2 regions of the Kocuria sp. CPCC 205261 genome follow, and region 1 is predicted to be linked to the other one. Evidence: riboswitches for the same ligand, from Rfam matches in the RefSeq annotation. Region 1 holds a riboswitch; the other holds the start of a gene.
The links. A riboswitch is a leader RNA that binds a small molecule or an ion and turns the genes downstream of it on or off. The one in region 1 is predicted to bind cyclic di-AMP.

Region 1 (3,380 bases):
CACACCCGTCGTTGTTGCTCAGCACCACAGTGGGCTTGCCGAGCAGGGACGGGTCGAAAAGACGTTCGCAGGACACGTAGCAGTTGTTCACGTCCACCAGGGCGATCACGCCGAGCGCCCCACGGGGCGTGTTGGTATGTCGCGATGTTCGTTCTTGCGATGTTCCCTGTGCTTGGAGATCTGATCCCTGCCCATGAGAGCAGGTATAGCCGCCGGAGGCGACATCATTGCTGACCCCGCGTGAGGGGGCATGGGTGGGGGTCCGGAGGCCAGGGACCTAGCTTCCTCGAATCAGCGGCCGCGCCCACCCCGGGCGGTGTGCATAGCGAGGTCGCCTCGTCCTTGCCGAGCCGGTTCACTGCTGTCGATCGTGGAGCTAGGCTCGGCGCACACGATCCGGATGCACCGGGAGGGGGAGTCCATGCCGAGGATGTCCGCTCTAGAAGCTTCGTGCTGCCGCAGTGCGCCATGGAGTCTTTTGGCCCGGCGAATGGTCCCCTGGGCGACCCAAGGCTTCCCCGTCACCGGGAACGTGCTGGAAATCGGCGGGGGCAGCGGGGCGATGGCCGAAGCGATCGTCCAAGCCAACCCTTGGGTGCGGCTCACTACGACCGACGCCGACCCGGTGATGGTTGAGGTTGCGCAGCAATGCCTTGTCAGATTCCCCCATGCTGAGGCCTGTCAGGCCGACGCCACCCGCCTGCCCTTCGAGGACGAGTCATTTGACACGGTTGTGAGCTTCCTGATGCTCCACCACGTCATCGAGTGGGAACACGCGGTGGTCGAGGGGTCCCGGGTTTTGCGGCCGGGCGGGGCATTGGTGGGATACGACCTGCTTGCCTCACGGATGGCCTCCTTGGTGCACCGGGCCGATCGCTCTCCCCACCGACTCATCGACCCCGGAGCCTTCGAACCAGTTCTCGACCAGGTCGGCCTGGAGCTCCTCGCCCTCCGGTTGTCCTTCGGTGGGCGGATTCTACGCTTTGTTGCCCAGAAGCCAGCTACGCGGTGACCTGCGTTGGCAACCAGGCCTGGACTGCGGGATGAGATCCCGTGCTGTGGGGGCCCTGTCGTTGACAGGGCCCCCACAGCACGGGGGCGGCTTCTCTAGGAGCCCCTGGGTGGATGCCCAAGGCATCCAGTGGTGTGGGTCAGCGGAAGGTGACGTAGCCGACCACGGGCATGGCGTTGACGTCGTGGACGAAGGTGCCCTGGGTCGGATTCAGCGCGGAGATCATCTTGCCGCCGCCCAGGTAGACCCCGATGTGGCCGCCACCGTTCTGGACGACAAGGTCACCGGGCTGGGGGTTGGCGGTCGGGGTACCAGCCGCCCACTGGGCCTGGCTGGTGCGGGGGATCTCGATGCCGTTCTGGGTGTAGACCCACTGGGTGAACCCGGAGCAGTCCCAGGCGCCGAAGGCGGTACCACCCCAGACGTAACCACCGCCCACACCCTGCATGGCGGTGCCCACGAGCCCGCTCCCGGAAGTGGAGACAGCAGTAGTGTCGGTGGACTGGACGGAAACATCCGAGGCCGAGGCCATCTGCGGCGTCGAGGCCGCCTGCGCCCCAGGGGCCGGGGTGGCTGCCGGGACGATCGGGGCCGCGGCGGGGGACGAGGCCAGGGTCGCCACCACGGGGGCGGGGGTGGAGGAGGCGGTGTTCGAGGGGGTCGGTAGCTCGGCGTAGGCCTGGGCGGGTGCCACCGAGCCGAGCACCGTCGCACCAGCGGCGGCTGCGAGAGTGGTGCGGCGAACGAGGCGGGACGGGGTCTGGGCGCGGTGGCGAGCAGTACGGCGCTGGAACATGGGCATGAGTGGATTCCTCCCTTTGCCTGCGAGGTGAGCTGTCGGATGCGGGTGGGAGACACCCGGCCGGGCGGACGCGCGCGTCCGGCCGGCTTAACCCCCAGGCCCCAAGGGCGGGACCGTGTATGGTTCCCCCGCTTCTGCCAAGCGATGTCTTTTCAGCGGACCCCGGGCACCGGCAGAATTCGGCGATGTACCCGGGGATGCCAACCGGATCGGCGATCGGCACGCAGAGGACAGTAGCGAACAGATAACGGAAAAGTCACGTTACGGTTACGGCCGCTCCTCCCCCCTTGTTTCACCGCCGAGCGGGACGGAGAGACGCTCGGGAGTGACAGCCGAGGCGGCGGCCGCCTTCTACTCGCGCCCCAGCACATTGCTGCCGAAGAGGTGCATATCTGACGGCGACTAGCGGATTTACGCGGTGTGCGCCCAGGCCCTCCTGTACCTGCGGCTCCGTCAGAGGGGTGCAAGAGCGCAGCTGCCAGCCCCTGCCGCCCCACAGGGATTGGTAAGAAAAGGCTAGGAAATCATCCAGGCTATTTTCAGGAAGTCGTTCTCTTCCGGCGGCGCGAGAGAGATTTCTTCATGAGATCTTCATGGTTCCTATGCATCTTTCACAAAAGGAAATGGATGCGTGGCGTGGCGCGCGCCTCGCTCTCGGGATTTCTTCACGGAATCTTCAAGGAGTAAGTGCTTCATCCGGCCAGATCCGCAGTTTGCTGTCGGTTGTATGGCGGATTGGCTCCGGCCGGTTCGTCTCCTCGGCCGAACCGACGAAGGAGCAAGCCATGACTCATCATGTGACGTCGATGCTGGAGACCTACCCGAAGGACCTGGGCGGGGTGGACGAGGAGAAGCTAGCCGCCTGCATCGAGGCCTGTTTCCAGTGCGCCCAGACCTGTACCGCCTGCGCCGACGCGTGCCTGTCCGAGGACATGGTCGCGGAGCTGACCAAGTGCATCCGCACCAACTTGGACTGCGCGGATCTGTGCGAGGCCACCGGGCGGGTGCTCTCCCGGCACACCGGCTACGACGCGAACATCACCCTGGATGCGATCCGGGCCTGCCAGATGGCCTGTAAGGCCTGCGCGGACGAGTGCGAGAAGCACGCCTCGATGCACGAGCACTGCCGGATCTGCGCGGAGGCCTGTCGGCGCTGCGAGGCCACCTGCGCCGAGCTGGTCGCCGCCCTGGGCTGAGCCTGCCCCCGCGGACCCATCACCCGGGTGGCGGACGGCGGTGAGAAGCTCCGGGGCTGGCTGGGAGCGAGGCCGCGGAGCAAGCCCGAGCTGCACAAGTCGGGCGACGCCATGACACACCCACCGCCCGGGTGATGCCCCGGGTGACTGATCACCTGGGGAGAAGTTCCTCCACGGAAACCGGGCCTCTTCTGGAGGCCGACGCTGACCCACGGAGGCCGTGGATGGGCCTCCGTCGGTGAAAGAGGAATCTGATCCGTTGACCGGGCACCTCCGGAGGCGGGGGTTCTTTCTTCCCCCCGTATCTCATTGAGCACAGCCCCGCCCGCGCGGATCGTTCCCGCCCCGGCGGCGGGGTGATCACCGAGCC
Region 2 (3,380 bases), on a different contig from region 1:
GGGGCCACGCGTAGACGTCCACCCCGGGCGCCACGCGAGGCCCCTCGGGGCGCGAACCGGCCGGGGCCTCGATGACCACGGAGGATTCGAGGAACGGTGCGCGATCCGTCACGTGCGCGAACTTGGCGCCGAACTCCCCGAAGCTGAGGTGCTCGGCGCGCCGGGACACGAGGCTGAAGGCCGCGCTGTCCCAGAAGGTGCTGGACCCACCGAGACCCAGCACGATCTCGTACCCCTCGGGCAGTGCGAAGAACTCGGCGAGGCGCTCCTGCACCTGCGCTACCAGGTTCTTGACCGGGGCCTGGCGGTGGGACGTACCCAGCAGTGTGCTGCCACCGCGTTCGAGCGCGGCCACCTGCTCGGCCCGCACCCGGGACGGGCCCGCGCCGAAACGGCCATCCGCGGGCAACAGGGACGGGGGGATCACGGGCATGCTGGTCACGAAGGCTCCTCTGGCGGGCGGTCGGGTGTGTCCCCCATTGTGCCCGCCCGGGGAGTCGATGGCGCGTTCGAGACGCCTGCCGCCAGGACACCCACTGGCTATAATTATCCTGAATCATTCAGACTAGGCTGAACGGCAGCCCCCACCGGGGGTCGTTGACCCGCGCGCTGTGGTGCGCAGAAATCTGAGGACGAACCATGAGCGGCGATCTGATCGACACCACCGAAATGTACTTGCGCACGGTGCTGGAGCTGGAGGAAGAGGGGATCACCCCCATGCGAGCCCGCATTGTGGAACGCCTGCACCACTCCGGCCCCACCGTGTCTCAGACCGTCTCCCGCATGGAGCGCGACGGCCTGCTCTCGGTCGCGCCGGACCGCTCCCTGCAACTCACCGAGGCCGGGCGCACCACTGCTGTGTCCGTGATGCGCAAGCACCGGCTCGCCGAACGACTCCTCGCGGACGTGGTGGGCCTGGACATGGCGCACGTCCACGAGGAGGCCTGCCGATGGGAACACGTGATGAGTGAGCGCGTGGAACAGCGGCTCGTGAACCTCCTGGGGGATCCCGAGAACTCCCCGTACGGCACGCCCATCCCGGGGCGGGGCGAGCACCACGGCACCGGTGCCGCGGCCGAGGTCTTCGACGGCCTCACCCTGCTCGAGGTCGCCGGAGCCCAAGACTCCACGGAATACGTGGTCCGGCTGCTGCCGGAAGTGGTGCAGGCGGATCAGGAACTCATCGAGATGCTCAGCTCCGCGGGCATCCTCACGGGCTCCAGGGTCACGGCCGAGATCAACCCCGGGGACGAGAACCGGGTTGTGGTGACCCGGGTCGATTCGGGAGTGTCCCTGGACCTGGACTCCGCCACCGCACGCGCCATTCGGGTGGCCGCCGCCGAGGCCTGATCGCCGCTGCGTCTCTCCGCGGTTGCTTCCGGTGACGTCGGAACGCGACGCGCCGTGATCTTCGAGAAGTTGACCGTGATCTTCCGACTGTGTGGACAATCACGGGTGATCGGCGCGGTTTCGACCTTCGCTCACTGGGTGAGCCCTGTATTACCGCAGGTCAGGAGGCTTTTCCGTGGCGTGGACTTTCGAGCGGGCGGGCGTGCTGAGGCGACCGATTGATATCGACGGTCGTGGTAATCCGCGGTGATTCATAGCGACCGATGCCCGATGCGTGACCGGCTGTAATCAAAACGTGACATTTTCGTTATCCATCCTGTACAGTCATGCCCGTGCCGATCACTGGTCGGATCGCCACTCCCGAGCGTTCGCCGAGTTCTGCCATGCGCTCCGGGACCCGTACACAGAACATCCGCATGGCAGAAGCGGGGGAACCACTTCCGGACTCGTTGCATCAGACGGGTCCTTGGGGTCAAGCCAGCACGGCACCTAGGTGCGTGCGGCCGGATGTCTCCCATCCGAACCCGACAGCTCACCTCGTAGGCGCAGGGAGGAACACACATGTCTTTCATGAAGCAGAACTCTGCCCGGCACCGCGCAGAGACGCAGTCGCACCTCGTGCGTAACACCACAATCGGTACGGTCGTCGCTGGTGCCGCCGTGGTCGGCCTCGCGGCCCCCGCGCAGGCCTCGAGCGGTCCCATCGATCTGGGCTCCACGGCTTCCTACGGCTACCAGGCGTCCACCTCCTCGGTGCAGGCCTACAACGCGTCGTACACCATGCAGACCACCAACACCGTGGGCTCCGCCGCCAGCGTGAGCACCCAGTCGAACCACTCCACGGGTGGTCTGGTGGGCACCGCCTACCAGGGCATCGGCGGCGCGTACGTCTGGGGCGGCGTCGGCTTCAAGGCCTGGGACTGCTCCGGCTTCACCCAGTGGGCCTACGCCCAGAACGGCATCAACCTGCCCCGCACCACCTGGGCCCAGTTCGCCGCTGGCACCCCCACCTCCAACCCGCAGCCCGGCGATCTGGTCTCCCAGAACGGCGGCTCCCACGTGGGGATCTACATCGGCAACGGCCAGATGATCTCCGCTCTCAATCCCTCGCAGGGCACTCAGGTTCACTCCGTGAATGCCATGCAGCTGGATGGTTACTACACCTTCCGGTGACCCGGTGACACCGCGCCCGAGCATGATGCGCGGTCTACACCGAGCCACATTGCGGCCGGGTGTGCTGGCTGGGTCCCCGGACCTCGGCCGGCACACCGCGCCGGAACCACCTGAAAACCGAACGTAATCTCCCGCCCAAATCCGTGCACCGCTGCTGCGTCCTGACGGATGTGCCGGTCACCGCACACCTCCGTGCCCTGGGTGGACACGAACGTGTTAGGAAACCACACGAATGTCGAACGAAACCGCTCCTCACGCCGCCAAGGGCCTCTTCGCGGGTAAGGCCCGCACCGTCGCCGCCGTCGCGGCCTTCTCAGGTCTGGCCCTCGCGACCACCGTGTCCGTGCAGGCCACGCAGAATGCCTCCGAGCAGGCCCCCGCCGCCGCTGTGTCCGAGGCTCCCGCCTCCGATAACACCGTCTCCGCGGAGCCCGCAGCCAAGGCCGACAAGGCCCAGGAGAACGCTGCCAAGGAGCAGAAGGCCGCGAAGACCGAGAAGGCGCAGCCCGCCGCTCAGGCTCCCGCTCAGCCCTCCGTGGTCCAGGCCGCTCCCGTGGCCGACGTGACCCCGCTGCAGGCTCCCGCCGTTCCGGCTGCAGCCCCCACCGTCGTGACCGCTTCCGAGAACGTCACCTCGGTCGCCGAGCAGGCTCCGGTGGCCCAGGGCCGCCACGCCGCTCCCGCCACCGCTCAGACCGTTGCCAAGGAGGCCGCCGCCGAGCAGCGCGCCGCTGTGGCTTCCCCGGTGATCCCGAACTACGCCCCCGCCCAGGGTGCCGCTGCCGCCCAGCCCGCGTCCTACAAGGCTCCGCAGGCCCCGGCCGCTCCGAAGGCGCAGGCTGCCCCCCAGGCTCAGG

Region 2: another riboswitch for cyclic di-AMP. It lies ahead of RF646_RS08300 (C40 family peptidase); the one in region 1 lies ahead of RF646_RS12545 (C40 family peptidase).

Annotation. Positions count from the first base shown of each region.
Region 1 is NZ_JAVKPU010000017.1:14-3,393, forward strand. Features, by position in the region: partial or broken gene RF646_RS12535 (impB/mucB/samB family protein) at 1-109, opposite strand, end outside; gene RF646_RS12540 (class I SAM-dependent methyltransferase) at 431-1,012, shown strand; gene RF646_RS12545 (C40 family peptidase) at 1,152-1,814, opposite strand; cyclic di-AMP (ydaO/yuaA leader) riboswitch at 1,820-2,009, opposite strand; gene RF646_RS12550 (four-helix bundle copper-binding protein) at 2,600-3,010, shown strand.
Region 2 is NZ_JAVKPU010000007.1:45,252-48,631, forward strand. Features, by position in the region: gene serC (phosphoserine transaminase) at 1-433, opposite strand, end outside; gene RF646_RS08295 (metal-dependent transcriptional regulator) at 640-1,350, shown strand; cyclic di-AMP (ydaO/yuaA leader) riboswitch at 1,710-1,908, shown strand; gene RF646_RS08300 (C40 family peptidase) at 1,912-2,523, shown strand; gene RF646_RS08305 (NlpC/P60 family protein) at 2,756-3,380, shown strand, end outside.